DNA from 2 places in the Streptomyces sp. NPDC096048 genome. Region 1 is predicted to be linked to the other one. Evidence: predicted binding sites of a transcription regulator. Region 1 holds the regulator's gene; the other holds the start of a gene.
What was found. Region 1 encodes HspR, which represses chaperone genes until heat shock. Its sites were predicted from a motif close to TTGAGNNNNNNNNNCTCAA; they were not measured.
Positions count from the first base shown of each region.

Region 2: lon (endopeptidase La) is a predicted target of HspR. The motif match lies at 1,900-1,918, and genes of this name have one in related genera.

Region 1 covers NZ_JBIWGG010000007.1:428,182-435,613, forward strand. The annotation lists gene grpE (nucleotide exchange factor GrpE) at 1-176, shown strand, start outside; gene dnaJ (molecular chaperone DnaJ) at 222-1,421, shown strand; gene ACIQ6R_RS21950 (heat shock protein transcriptional repressor HspR) at 1,427-1,882, shown strand; gene ACIQ6R_RS21955 (sugar ABC transporter substrate-binding protein) at 2,067-3,185, shown strand; gene ACIQ6R_RS21960 (hypothetical protein) at 3,366-3,746, shown strand; gene ACIQ6R_RS21965 (ABC transporter ATP-binding protein) at 3,866-4,552, shown strand; gene ACIQ6R_RS21970 (hypothetical protein) at 4,549-6,714, shown strand; gene ACIQ6R_RS21975 (GntR family transcriptional regulator) at 6,783-6,989, opposite strand; gene ACIQ6R_RS21980 (hypothetical protein) at 6,972-7,268, shown strand; gene ACIQ6R_RS21985 (LuxR C-terminal-related transcriptional regulator) at 7,331-7,432, opposite strand, start outside.
Region 2 covers NZ_JBIWGG010000001.1:806,841-814,272, reverse strand. The annotation lists gene lon (endopeptidase La) at 1-1,877, opposite strand, end outside; gene ACIQ6R_RS03880 (spermidine synthase) at 2,066-2,764, shown strand; gene ACIQ6R_RS03875 (response regulator transcription factor) at 2,878-3,618, shown strand; gene ACIQ6R_RS03870 (sensor histidine kinase) at 3,615-4,739, shown strand; gene ACIQ6R_RS03865 (multifunctional oxoglutarate decarboxylase/oxoglutarate dehydrogenase thiamine pyrophosphate-binding subunit/dihydrolipoyllysine-residue succinyltransferase subunit) at 5,023-7,432, shown strand, end outside.

The sequences.
Region 1 (7,432 bases):
CGTGCGTGGCGATTCTGCAGCCGGGGTACCGGATCGGCGAGCGCACCATCCGCCCCGCGCGGGTGGCGGTGGCCGAGCCGCAGCCGGGTGCGCAGGCGGCCAAGCCGGAGGAGAACACCGAGGCGCAGGCCGACTCCGCGGAGAACAAGGAGAGCGGTGGCCCGGAGGAGGGCTGACGTCACGGGTAAGCACACGTACGCAGGAGAGGAGGGACGTCGGGGATGAGCACCAAGGACTTCATCGAGAAGGATTACTACAAGGTCCTCGGCGTCCCCAAGGACGCCACCGAGGCCGAGATCAAGAAGGCGTACCGGAAGCTCGCCCGCGAGTACCACCCGGACGCCAACAAGGGAAACGTCAAGGCGGAGGAGCGCTTCAAGGAGATCTCCGAGGCCAACGACATCCTCGGTGACGCCAAGAAGCGCAAGGAGTACGACGAGGCCCGCAGCCTCTTCGGCAACGGCGGTTTCCGTCCGGGGCCGGGCGCGGGCGGCGGCGGCACCTTCAACTTCGACCTGGGCGACCTCTTCGGAGGCGGTGCCCCGGGCGGCGGCCAGGGAGGGGCCGGCGGCTTCGGCGGCGGGCTCGGCGACGTCTTCGGCGGCCTGTTCAACCGCACCGGCGCCGGCGGCCCCGGCACCGGCACGCGGACCCAGCCGAGGCGCGGCCAGGACATCGAGTCCGAGGTCACCCTGAGCTTCACCGAGGCCATCGAGGGCGCGACGGTCCCGCTGCGGATGTCCTCGCAGGCACCCTGCAAGGCCTGTTCGGGCACCGGCGACAAGAACGGCACACCGCGCGTGTGCCCGACCTGCGTCGGCACCGGGCAGGTCGCCCGGGGCTCGGGCGGTGGCTTCTCGCTCACCGACCCGTGCCCGGACTGCAAGGGCCGCGGCCTGATCGCGGAGGACCCCTGCGACGTCTGCAAGGGCTCCGGGCGGGCCAAGTCCTCCCGGACGATGCAGGTCCGCATCCCGGCCGGGGTGTCGGACGGGCAGCGCATCCGGCTGCGAGGCAAGGGCACGCCGGGTGAGCGGGGCGGTCCGGCGGGCGACCTGTACGTGGTCGTGCACGTCAAGGAACACCCCGTCTTCGGCCGCAAGGGCGACAACCTCACCGTCACCGTCCCGGTGACGTACGCCGAGGCAGCCCTCGGCGGCGAGGTCCGGGTCCCGACGCTGGGCGGCCCGCCCGTCACGCTGAAGCTGCCGGCCGGCACCCCGGGCGGCCGCACCATGCGCGCCAGGGGCAAGGGCGCGGTCCGCAAGGACGGCACCCGCGGCGACCTCCTGGTCACCGTCGAGGTGAGTGTTCCGAAGGACCTGACGGGGAAGGCTCGTGATGCGCTGGAGGCGTATCGCGAGGCGACCGCGGACGAGGATCCGCGGGCGGAGCTGTTCCAGGCCGCGAAGGGAGCTTGACGGAGATGGACGGTCGTCGACGCAATCCGTATGAACTGACCGAGGACACCCCGGTCTACGTCATCTCGGTGGCGGCCCAGCTCTCCGGCCTGCACCCGCAGACCCTGCGCCAGTACGACCGCCTCGGCCTGGTCTCCCCGGACCGCACGGCCGGCCGCGGCCGGCGCTACTCGGCCCGTGACATCGAACTGCTCCGCACGGTGCAGCAGTTGTCGCAGGACGAGGGCATCAACCTGGCCGGAATCAAGCGCATCATCGAACTGGAGAACCAGGTCGCCGCGCTCCAGGCCCGCATGGCGGAGCTGCAGGACGCCCTCGACGGCGCGGCCACGGCGATGCGCCAGCGGGAGGCGGCGGTACACGCCTCGTACCGCCGCGACCTGGTCCCGTACCAGGAGGTACAGCAGACCAGCGCCCTGGTGGTGTGGCGGCCCAAGCGGCACGGCCAGTCCTCGGACTGACCGGCCGCCCCAGGCAGAACGGCGACGACGGGCCCGGAGGTTCCTCCGATTCCACCCGACCCTCCGGGCCGGTTCGCAACGTTGCTGTCTCATTGGTCTAGTACTTCTTGACGATTTCGTGAAGACAGCGTTGGCTTCCCTCACCTGGGTCACCACAACACCCGTGTGTCGGAAGGTAAGCGCAGTGAACAGCCGTGCCCGTCGTATCGCCATATCCGTGGCCGCGTCCATGATGACCTTCTCGCTGGCCTCCTGTGGTGTGCTGGGCGCGTCGGAGAGCAGTGACGAGGCGAGTCCGACCAAGGGCAACGACATCACTGTCGGGCTGCTCCTGCCGGAGAAGGCGAACACGCGCTACGAGCAGTTCGACTACCCCTACTTCAAGGCGAAGGTCGCCGACCTCACGCGCGACCAGGGCAACGTCAAGTACGCCAACGCCGAGGCGAACGCCTCGAAGCAGACCGACCAGATGCAGCAGATGATCGACGACCAGGTCGACGTGATCGTCCTGGACGCGGTCGACGCGAAGTCCATCGGCGACAGCGTGCGGCAGGCCAAGGACGCCGGCATCCCCGTCATCGCCTACGACCGGCTGGCCGAGGGCCCGATCGACGCCTACATCTCCTTCGACAACGAACTGGTCGGCGAGGTCCAGGGCCGCTCCCTCATCGAGGCGCTCGGCGGCGACGCGGACAGCTCCGACAAGATCGTCATGATAAACGGCTCGCCCACCGACCCGAACGCGAAGCAGTTCAAGGCGGGCGCGACGTCCGAGCTGAACGGCAAGGTGACCATCGCCCAGTCCTTCGACACCAAGGACTGGAAGCCGGAGAACGCCGAGGCGAACATGGCCGAGGCGATCGGGAAGATCGGCAAGGACAACATCGCGGGCGTCTACTCCGCCAACGACGGCATGGCGGGCGGCGTCATCAAGGCCCTGGAGGACGCGGGCGTCACCGACCTGCCGCCGATCACCGGCCAGGACGCGGAGCTCGCGGCGGTGCAGCGCATCGTCACCGGCGAGCAGTACATGAGCGTGTACAAGTCCTACCCGCAGGAGGCCGAGAACGCCGCGGAGCTGGCCGTGGCGCGGGTCCAGGGCCGGGACATCCAGTTCGACGCGCTCGCCCGCGACAAGGTCGACAGCCCCACCCACAAGGGCATCCCCGCGCAGCTCGTCCCCGTCGTCGCCCTGACCCAGGACAACATCGAGCAGACCGTCATCGAGGACGGCTTCTACAAGGTCTCCGACATCTGCACGGCCAAGTACGCGGCGGCCTGCGCGGAGATCGGGCTGAAGTAGCCCGGTCCCTCCCCCGACAGGGCGGGGGACGCCGGCATACCCCCCGACGGGTGGATTCTCCGATCGATCGCCCCAGAGCAGTCTTGGAGTCACCGGAACCGCGCAGTTCTCTCCCGCGCGGTTCCCTCCCGGCTGCCCACCGCGGTCCGGGAACTCCGTCAGACGAGGGGACGCAGTTAAGTGAACGTCAGAATCGCACGACGGCTGGGGGTCGGGGCCATCGCCGCTCTGGCCCTGAGCACGGCGACGCCTGCCTTCGCATACGAGATCGGCCCGCACTCCTACAGCGGCGAGCTCCGGTTCTGGACCGAGGGCAACCGGTCGATCATGAACATCAAGGACACGGGTTCGAGCCACTGGGTGAAAGCGGAGTACTACCGCGTGGCCCACTCGGGCACCAAGCTGACGCTGTGGAACAAGAACGGCCCGAACGGCCCGTCCGACAACGACGGCAACAGGGGCACCGTCGAGAGCGGTAAGCACTCAGAGATCTACAAGGCCCGTGGCACGGTCGCGCGCAATAACCTGCCTGACTGGCACACCAGTTGGTACTCCGACTGACGAGATTCGCTCGCGCAGTTCGACCACAGCCTGACCGAGAGGCCCACCGGCCTCTCGGTCAGGCATGCGTTGTCCACGTCGTCCACATCGAGTGATCCCCCCGACCAAGGGAGCTCCGCGTGACCTCAACCCCCGCCCCACCCGTCCTGCGGCTGAGCGAGGTGGTCTACGGCGTGTCAGGCCGAAGCCTGCTCGCCGGTGCCGATCTCACCGTCCCGGCGGGGACTTCCGTCTCCGTGATGGGACCCTCCGGAAGCGGCAAGTCCACCCTCTTGATGTGCGTCATGGGGCTGCTCCGCCCACAGTCGGGGCGCGTCGAGGTCGTGGGACAGGACGTGACCCGGCTGTCCGCGCGGGCCCTCGCCGCCCACCGGCGGCGGCACGTCGGCATGGTCTTCCAGTTCGGCGAGCTCCTCCCCGAGCTCACCCCGGTGGAGAACGTGATGATCGCGAGCCTGCTGGCCGGCGAAGCGGTCGCCGAGGCCCGCTCCCGGGCCGAGTCGCTGCTCACCCGCCTCGGGGTCCCCGGGGCCACTGCCACGGGGGACCTGTCCGGCGGAGAGAGGCAGCGCCTTGCCGTGGGCCGTGCCCTTATCAACACGCCTGAACTACTGCTGGCGGACGAGCCGACAGGAGCACTGGACGGCGAGCAGCGGGAAGCCGTGGCCGACCTGCTGTTCAGCACTCCGCAGGAACACGGGTGCGCCCTGGTGGTGGTGACGCACGACCCGATGGTGGCCGGCCGCGCCGACGTGCGGCTGCATCTGCATGAGGGCCGCTTGGTCCAGTCCCAGGAGGCGCGGTGAACGGCGGCAGCCTGCGGTCGCGGCTCCTGCGCATGGGACGGGCCGCGTCCCGGTCGGCCGAAGCAGGCCGCATCCGCTACTTCGCGTTGTTCACCGCGACCACCGTGGCGGTCCTCGCCGTCTGCGGGTTCCTGCTCGCCGTGTCCTCTTTCGACGGGCGCACCGAGCGCAGTCAGGCCCGTTGGCCGCAAGTCACCGACACCGGCTCCGCCACACTGCTGTGGCGGGCGACGCTGGCGAATGTCGACGACCGCCAGTACGACGTGATTTACATAGAGCCTCTCACCGCTGACGCACCTCTGCCGCCCGGTCTGAGCCAGTGGCCGAGTCCCGGTGAGGCCGTGCTCTCCCCAGCGCTGGAGGCAGTCGGACCTCAGGTGCGCGGCGAGTACGGACGCGCGGTGGGCACCATTGCCCCGGACGGCCTGGAGTCGCCGAGCGAGTACTTCGCGTACGTACGGCCTACGGCCGAACGGCTGGACCCGGAGGGGATGACCAAGGCGTCGGGATTCGGCGTCTCCTGGACGCCGTCGCTCGGGGAGCACATGTACAACTTCGGGCCGAAGGAGTTCCACTGGGCCTACCTGGCGCTGGTGGGTCTCCCGGCCGGACTGTTCGTCGTGATCGCCGCCCGGGTCGGCGCCGCGCCCCGGGACCGCCGGACCGCGATCCTGACCGCGCTGGGCGCATCAGGAGGGGCCCGGGCCTGGTTCACGGTGGGCGAGGCGTTCCTGCCCGTGACCCTCGGCGCGTCGACGGCGGCGGTGGCCGTTGCTCCCGTACTCCTCACCGACGTACCGCTGCCGGTCGTCGACTTCGTGCTGTACGCCCCCGACGCCCGCGCCGCGATCCCCGCCCTCGGGGGCGCCGTGCTGGGCGTACCGCTCGCCGTGCTGGCCGCTGTCGTACTGCTCCAGCCGCGGTACCGACCGGGCACCTCGACCCGGCCGGTGACCGCCAAACGGCGCCGCGAGTGGATGCTGTGGCTGTTTCCCGTGGCTCTCTTCGGCACGGTCCGGGGCACCGACCTGGCGCCGTACGACCTGCGCCTGCCCGTCCTGGCGGCCGGTAGCGTGATCACCATCGCGCTGCTGCCCGGGGTGGCCGGTGCGGTGGTGTCGGCGGCCGGGCCGGCGCTGGCCAGGTTCGGTGCCGCGCGCGGCCGGGTGGGCATGCTGGTCGCGGGTCGACGGCTGGCGGTGGGCGCGCGCCCGGTCGCGCGGCTGGTGGCCGCGGTGGTCGTCGCGGTAGGTCTGGCTGCTCAGGGGCAGATCGCGATCAGTCTGTTCACGGATATGAGTGACCGGGTCCACGCCGTGGAGGACCACATCGGCACCAGCGTGGTACGGGTGTCGACAACCCTGTCCACGGCCAGTGCCGACGTGACGTCCTTCGAACGGGACCTGGGGACGGGAGTGCACGCCCTGGCCGTGACGAGGGATTCCCGATCGGGGCGGACCGACCTCGTCGCGGACTGCCGGGTATGGCAGGACCTGGGCGTCAAGTGCCCGACGGCGTCCCCTGTCGAACTGCGCACCGGGCACGCCGGTCTGGCCCAAGCCGCGGAGTTGGAGCGGTCGGTCGGGGCACGCCTGTACGCCCGCACGGGCAACGTCACCGAGACCGTGCGTACGGCCGAGGAATCGTCCCTGGTGGTGCTGGCGAAGGACGGACGGCAGTTGTCGCTGTCGCGGGTGCACCGAGCCGCCAACGCGCATGTGGCGATGGCGACGAACGTTCAGGTGTTCGCGATGGCCGGCGCCTTCGGCGGCAGCGGTGAGGGCATCGCGGCACAGCGGTGGCTGGAGCTGCTCTCTGTGGCAGGCGTACTGGTGATCGTGGTGGTGGCCGGAATCGGCTCGGTGGCCCAGTTCGTCCGGACGGGCCGTGAACTGGGCCCGGTCTCGGTGCTGAGTGGCAACGGGCGTGTGTACTACGCGGTCTCCGTCTGGTCGCTTCTGGCGCCCACCGCCTTCGCTGTGTGTGCGGCCGTCGCCGTGACCTGGTACGTGACCACGCCGTTGATGGCCGACTCCGCCGACCGGTTGTCCTCGCTGTCGGCGGTGGGCGCGGCCGGGTTGGCGTGCGCCGCGGTGATGGCCTGGTGGGGTGCGCGTTCGGCGTCCGCAGCGGGACTGGTGTGGCGTCCGCGCAACGATTGACGCGAGGCCTATGCCCCGCCGGAGGGGTGTGGACGCGCGGTCCACACCCTGTTGTCACTTCTCCAGTGTCACTTCTCCGCGACGAACGAGCCTTGTCCGAGAACGGTGTAGAGCCGCCCCTCCGTCCGGAGCGCGGCCACGGCCTTCTGCACCGTGCTCGGTGCCGCGTCCAGTTCGGCAGCGAGTCCGTTCACAGCGGGGAAGCGTGTACCGGGCGCGTACTGGCCGGCATCGAGGCGTCGCCGTAGCTCGACGACATGAGCCACACCAGCCACGTCCGCCTACTGCCCTGGAGCGGACCGGAGGGCAAGCGCGCGATCCTGGTCACCGACGGCACGGTCGGCCCGCTCTCTCTACTGGCTGACAGAATCGAGAACCAGCAGATCGAATCGGCGGCCTTCATCGTGGAGCTGGCGCGACCCATGGTCGAGGCCGCGCCTGACCTCACGGCAGATGAACTCCGTTGGGTCACCCGCCGTCTCAGCGAGAGCCTGACGAACGTACTCATCATCGCCGAGAGTCGCGCGCAGCGCATCCTGCCCTACGACGAGTGACGCCTTCGCTCCAGGTGCTGCGCGTCGCGCCGACCGTCTGTGAACGTTGCGACGCGGGGTGCCTACGGCGCCTGCGAACCGTCATCCGCGACGCAGGGACGTATCTCCGGACTCCCCGGCTGAGCGTGGACCTGCGCCTGCCAAACGATCCGGGAAGCCTGGAC
Region 2 (7,432 bases), on a different contig from region 1:
CCGCCGGCGCCGGTGACCGCGAGGCCCGTGGCCACGCCGGGCACCGAGGTGCGGCGCTCGGCCGGGTCCTGGGCCGACTCGGGCACGTGGTGCGGCCGGCCGATCAGGGCGCGCAGCTCGCCCTCGGTGACGGTGAAGGGCAGCTCCCGCTCGCCCAGTTCGTGCTGGGCCGCCACCTTGCGCAGCAGCCGGGCGATCGACCGCTCCAGGGTGCGCACGCCCGCCTCGCGGGTGTACTCGCCGGCCAGCTTGCGCAGCGCGCCCTCGTCGACCGTGACCTCGTCCTCGCCGAGCCCGGCGCGCTCCAGCTGGCGCGGGAGCAGGTGGTCACGGGCGATGACGATCTTCTCGTCCTCGGTGTAGCCGTCGAGGCGGACCAGCTCCATGCGGTCGAGCAGGGCCTCCGGGATGGCTTCCAGGACGTTGGCCGTGGCGAGGAACACGACGTCGGACAGGTCCAGCTCGACCTCCAGGTAGTGGTCCCGGAAGGTGTGGTTCTGCGCCGGGTCGAGGACTTCGAGCAGTGCGGCGGCCGGGTCGCCCCGGAAGTCGGAGCCCACCTTGTCGATCTCGTCGAGGAGCACGACCGGGTTCATGGACCCGGCCTCCTTGATCGCCCGCACGATCCGGCCGGGCAGCGCGCCGACGTACGTACGCCGGTGGCCGCGGATCTCGGCCTCGTCGCGGACGCCGCCGAGGGCGACGCGGACGAACTTCCGGCCCATCGCGTGGGCGACGGACTCGCCGAGCGAGGTCTTGCCGACGCCGGGCGGGCCCACCAGGGCCAGTACGGCACCGCCGCGCCGGCCGCCCACGACGCCGAGACCCCGGTCGCCGCGCCGCTTGCGCACGGCGAGGTACTCGGTGATGCGCTCCTTCACGTCCTCCAGGCCCGCGTGCTCGGCGTCGAGCACGGCCTGGGCGCCCTGGATGTCGTAGGCGTCCTCGGTGCGCTCGCTCCACGGCATCTCCAGAACCGTGTCGAGCCAGGTGCGGATCCAGGAGCCCTCGGGCGACTGGTCGGAGGACCGCTCCAGCTTGTCGACCTCCTTGAGGGCGGCCTCGCGGACCTTCTCGGGCAGGTCGGCGGCCTCGACGCGGGCGCGGTAGTCGTCGGACTCCTCGCCCTCCTGTTCGCCGTTCAGCTCGCGCAGCTCCTTGCGCACGGCTTCGAGCTGACGGCGCAGCAGGAACTCCCGCTGCTGCTTGTCGACGCCCTCCTGGACGTCCTTGGCGATGGTCTCGGCGACGTCCTGCTCGGCGAGGTGGTCCCGCAGCTGCTGGGCGGCCAGCCTGAGGCGGGCGACCGGGTCGGCGGTCTCCAGCAGCTCGACCTTCTGCTCGGTGGTGAGGAAGGGGGAGTAGCCGGAGTTGTCGGCGAGCGCGGAGACGTCGTCGATGGCCTGGACGCGGTCGACGACCTGCCAGGCGCCGCGCTTGCGCAGCCAGGCGGTGGCCAGCGCCTTGTACTCCTTCACCAGCTCGGCGACCTGGCCGGGCAGCGGCTCGGGCACGGTCTCGTCGACGCGGGAGCCCTCGACCCACAGCGCGGCGCCGGGGCCGGTGGTGCCGGCGCCGATGCTCACCCGGTGCCGGCCGCGGATCAGGGCGCCCGGGTCTCCGTCGGCGAGGCGGCCGACCTGCTCGACCGTGCCGAGGACGCCGGTCCCGGCGTAGGTGCCGTCGACGCGCGGGACGAGCAGGACCCGGGGCTTGCCGGGCTCGGACCTGGCAGCGGCCTGGGCGGCCTCCACCGCGGCCCGCACCTCGGCGTCGCTCAGGTCCAGGGGGACGACCATGCCGGGCAGGACCACTTCGTCATCGAGCGGCAGCACGGGCAGGGTGAGCGGTGTGAAGGCTTCGGACTCAGCAGCCATGATCTCCCCTTCGGCAGTCAAGTTGAGTTACATCGACTCAATGTAAGGGAGCCCTCGATTGTTCCCCGGGGGGTGTTCGCTCTGAGCGATCAAGAGCGGAGGCGAGGGCGGCGGCGACGGCGGAGGCGCTGCGGCCCCCATGCGGGAGCACGGCCGGACGCTCCGGCATTCCCTGCCAGGATGGGCCGATGCCCACCACATCCCACGACTCCTACGACATCCCCGAAGTACTGGACCGTCGCGAGGGCCCGCACGGCGAGGTCGTCCTGCGCCGGCACGGGGCACTGCTGCAGATCATCGCGAACGGCTGCTTCCTGATGGACACCTCCGACGGGCGTTCGGAGCGGCGGCTGGTCGACGCGGCGGCCGAAGCGCTCACCGCCTCCGGCGGACGGAGCGCGCCCCACCTGCTCATCGGCGGCCTCGGCGTCGGCTTCTCGCTCGCACACGCGGCCGCCGACCCTCGCTGGGGCCGGATCGCGGTCGTCGAGCGCGAGCGCGCCGTCATCGACTGGCACCGGGACGGACCGCTGGCCGCGCTGTCCGGCGGAGCGCTGGCCGATCCGCGCACGAGGATCGTGGAAGCGGATCTCCTGGAATACGTCAATGAGACATCCGACACGTACGACGCGCTCTGCCTCGACATCGACAACGGCCCCGGCTGGACCGTCACCGAGGGCAACGACGGGCTGTACGCGCCGGCCGGACTGGCGGGCTGCGCACGGTTGTTGAGGCCCGGCGGGGTGCTTGCCGTATGGTCTGCGCAGCCCTCTCCGGAATTCGAAGAAACCTTGCGTAATGCCGGGTTCCAGCAGGTGCGTACCGAAGAGATCCCCGTTGCCCGGGGCGTTCCGGACGTCGTCCACCTCGGCGTCGGGCCTGGATAGCAAAGGCGCGGCGACTCCCCGTACGCTGCTGCTCTGACGCGGATCATTCAAGCGTCAAGCGCAGCCATGGGATCACCCCACGGATTCCGGAAAGCACACTTCAGGGGCGGGCGATGGAGCAGACACAGACCTCCCACAACGGCACGGCGACGGCTACTCCGGGCGCACAGCGACGGGTGCTGGTGGTCGAGGACGACCAGACGATCGTGGACGCCATCGCGACCCGCCTGCGCGCCGAGGGGTTCCTGGTGCAGACGGCGGGTGACGGTCCGTCCGCGGTCGACACCGCCGAGGCCTGGCAGCCCGACCTGCTGATCCTCGACATCATGCTGCCGGGCTTCGACGGTCTTGAGGTCTGCCGGCGCGTCCAGGCCCAGCGCCCGGTGCCGGTGATGATGCTCACCGCGCGCGACGACGAGACGGACATGCTGGTCGGGCTCGGCGTGGGCGCCGACGACTACATGACCAAGCCGTTCTCCATGCGCGAGCTGGCGGCGCGCGTGCACGTGCTGCTGCGCCGGGTGGAGCGGGCCGTGGTGGCCGCCTCCACGCCGCGCAGCGGCATCCTCCGCCTCGGCGAACTGGAGATCGACCACGCGCAGCGCCGGGTGCGGGTGCGCAGCGAGGACGTGCACCTCACCCCCACCGAGTTCGACCTGCTGGTCTGCCTGGCGAACACCCCGCGCGCGGTGCTCTCCCGTGAGCAGCTGCTGGCCGAGGTGTGGGACTGGGCGGACGCCTCCGGCACCCGGACCGTGGACAGCCACATCAAGGCGCTCCGCCGCAAGATCGGGGCCGAGCGCATCCGCACGGTGCACGGCGTGGGCTACGCGCTGGAGACACCTGCGCCATGAGCCGAGGACGGGAGGCCGCACGGAGGAGCCCCGGCCCCCGGAGCACCGGGGAACCCTGGGGCGGCGTACGCCCGTTCTCGATCAAGACCAAGCTGGGCGCGCTGGTCGTCACGTCGGTGCTGATCACCACCGGTCTCTCGGTGATAGCGGTGCACACCAAGACGGAGCTGCGCTTCATCACGGTCTTCTCGATGATCGCCACGCTGCTGATCACGCAGTTCGTGGCGCACTCGCTGACCGCGCCGCTGGACGAGATGAACGCGGTGGCCCGGTCCATCTCGCACGGCGACTACACGCGCCGGGTGCGCGAGAACCGCCGCGACGAGCTGGGCGACCTGGCCGTCACCATCAACCGCATGGCCGACGACCTGGAGGCCCAGGACCTCCAGCGCAAGGAGCTGGTGGCGAACGTCTCGCACGAGCTGCGCACCCCGATCGCGGGCCTGCGCGCGGTGCTGGAGAACATCGTCGACGGCGTCACCGAGGCCGACCCGGAGACCATGCGCACGGCGCTCGGGCAGACCGAGCGGCTCGGCCGGCTGGTGGAGACGCTGCTGGACCTCTCCCGCCTGGACAACGGCGTCATACCGCTGCGCAAGCGGCGCTTCGAGGTGTGGCCGTACCTGTCCGGCGTACTGAAGGAGGCCAACATGGTCGCTTCGGCGCGCGCGGGCCTCGCGTCCGGCTCCGGCAACCACACCCGCACCGACGTGCATCTGGCCCTCGACGTCTTCCCGCCGGAGCTGACCGCGCACGCCGACCCCGAGCGCATCCACCAGGTCGTCGCCAACCTCATCGACAACGCGGTCAAGCACAGCCCGCCGCACGGCCGGGTGACGGTCAGGGCGCGGCGCGGGGAGCTGCCGGAGTCGCTGGAGCTGGAGGTTCTCGACGAGGGCCCCGGCATTCCGCGTTCGGAGTGGCGCCGGGTGTTCGAGCGGTTCAACCGGGGTTCGGTGTCCCGGCCGCACGGTCCGGGCAGCGACGGCGGCACCGGGCTCGGCCTGGCGATCGCACGCTGGGCGGTGGATCTGCACGGCGGCCGGATCGGCGTGGCCGAATCCGAGCGGGGCTGCCGAATCCTGATCACCCTTCCGGGCCTGCCGTCGGCGTCGAGTTGACGTAGGGTTCGAAGCGGAGCGTCAAGATCCACTGCGTCCGCGCTGGCGGACACGTGTGATCAGGCACAGGCCCGCGTTTTCTCCGCGCCGGGTCCCGGTCTCCCCTTCCCACGCACAGCAGAACCTCGCTTGTTTCCCGCCATTTCCAGCGCCGAAACGCGGTCCGCGATGTGACTTACGCGACGATGAACGGGCCCGGTCTGACCTTCCGGGTCCAGGAGGCGTAGCCTTGATTCCCGCTGTCCACCATCTTGTGAAGAAGCGGAAGAGGGCGGTTCTCGCCGTGTCGCCACAGTCCCCCAGTAACTCGAGCATCTCGACCGACACCGACCAAGCGGGCAACGCGGGCAAGAACCCCGCGGCCGCGTTCGGTGCCAATGAATGGCTCGTCGACGAGATCTATCAGCAGTACCTCCAGGATCCGAATTCCGTTGACCGAGCCTGGTGGGACTTCTTCGCCGACTACAAGCCAGGAGCGGCCGCGGCCCAGTCCGCCTCCGGTGCCGCGAGCACGGACTCCGGAAGCGCGCCCCAGGCCGCCCCCGCGCCGCGGGCGCAGCAGCAGGCTCCCGCCCCGGCCCAGCCGGCTTCCCAGCCGGCCGCCGCACCCGCGAGGCCGGCCGCGCAGCCCGCCGCTGCCGCCCCGGCGGCTCCGGCCGCCGAGCCGGCCCCGGCCAAGCCCGCCGCCAAGCCGCAGGCGAAGGCCGCCGCGCCCGCCAAGGACGCCACCGCCACGGAGGGGCCCGCGGGCCCCGAGATGGTGACGCTGCGCGGCCCGGCCGCCGCGGTCGCGAAGAACATGAACGCCTCGCTGGAGCTGCCCACGGCCACGTCCGTGCGCGCGGTCCCGGTGAAGCTGCTGTTCGACAACCGCATCGTCATCAACAACCACCTCAAGCGCGCCCGGGGCGGGAAGATCTCCTTCACGCACCTGATCGGCTACGCGATGGTGCAGGCCATCAAGGCCATGCCGACGATGAACTACGCGTTCGGCGAGAAGGACGGCAAGCCGACGCTCATCAAGCCGGCCCACGTCAACCTCGGCCTCGCCATCGACCTGGTCAAGCCCAACGGCGACCGCCAGCTGGTCGTCGCGGCGATCAAGAAGGCCGAGACGCTGAACTTCTTCGAGTTCTGGCAGGCCTACGAGGACATCGTCCGCCGCGCCCGCGACGGCAAGCTGACGATGGACGACTTCTCCGGCGTCACGGTCTCCCTGACCAACCCGGGCGGCCTCGGCACCGTCCACTCGGTGCCGCGCCTGATGCCCGGCCAGGCCGTCATCATGGGCGTCGGCTCGATGGACTACCCGGCGGAGTTCCAGGGCACCAGCCAGGACACCCTGAACAAGCTCGGCATCTCGAAGGTCATGACGCTCACGTCGACCTACGACCACCGGGTCATCCAGGGCGCCGCCTCCGGCGAGTTCCTGCGCCAGGTCGCCAACCTGCTCCTCGGCGAGAACGGCTTCTACGACGAGATCTTCGAGGCGCTGCGCATCCCCTACGAGCCGGTCCGCTGGCTCAAGGACATCGACGCCTCGCACGACGACGACGTCACCAAGGCCGCCCGTGTCTTCGAGCTGATCCACTCCTACCGGGTCCGTGGCCACGTCATGGCCGACACCGACCCGCTGGAGTACCAGCAGCGCAAGCACCCCGACCTGGACATCACCGAGCACGGGCTCACCCTGTGGGACCTGGAGCGCGAGTTCGCGGTCGGCGGCTTCGCCGGCAAGTCCCTGATGAAGCTGCGCGACATCCTCGGCGTGCTGCGCGACTCGTACTGCCGCACCACCGGCGTCGAGTTCATGCACATCCAGGACCCGAAGCAGCGCAAGTGGATCCAGGACCGCATCGAGCGCTCGCACACCAAGCCGGAGCGCGAGGAGCAGCTGCGCATCCTGCGCCGCCTGAACGCCGCCGAGGCGTTCGAGACGTTCCTCCAGACCAAGTACGTCGGCCAGAAGCGCTTCTCCCTGGAGGGCGGCGAGTCCGTCATCCCGCTGCTGGACGCGGTCATCGACTCGGCGGCCGAGTCCCGCCTGGACGAGGTCGTCATCGGCATGGCCCACCGCGGCCGGCTGAACGTGCTGGCCAACGTCGTCGGCAAGTCGTACGCGCAGATCTTCCGCGAGTTCGAGGGCAACCTCGACCCGAAGTCGATGCACGGCTCCGGTGACGTGAAGTACCACCTGGGCGCCGAGGGCACCTTCACCGGCCTGGACGGCGAGCAGATCAAGGTCTCGCTGGTGGCGAACCCCTCCCACCTGGAGGCGGTCGACCCGATCGTCGAGGGCGTCGCCCGCGCCAAGCAGGACATCATCAACAAGGGCGGCACGGACTTCACCGTCCTGCCGGTGGCGATCCACGGCGACGCGGCCTTCGCGGGCCAGGGCGTGGTGGCCGAGACCCTGAACATGTCGCAGCTGCGCGGTTACCGCACCGGCGGCACGGTCCACGTCGTCATCAACAACCAGGTCGGCTTCACCGCCGCCCCGGAGTCGTCGCGTTCCTCCATGTACGCGACGGACGTGGCCCGCATGATCGAGGCCCCGATCTTCCACGTGAACGGCGACGACCCGGAGGCCTGCGTCCGCGTGGCGCGGCTGGCCTTCGAGTTCCGCCAGGCGTTCAACAAGGACGTGGTGATCGACCTCATCTGCTACCGCCGCCGCGGTCACAACGAGACCG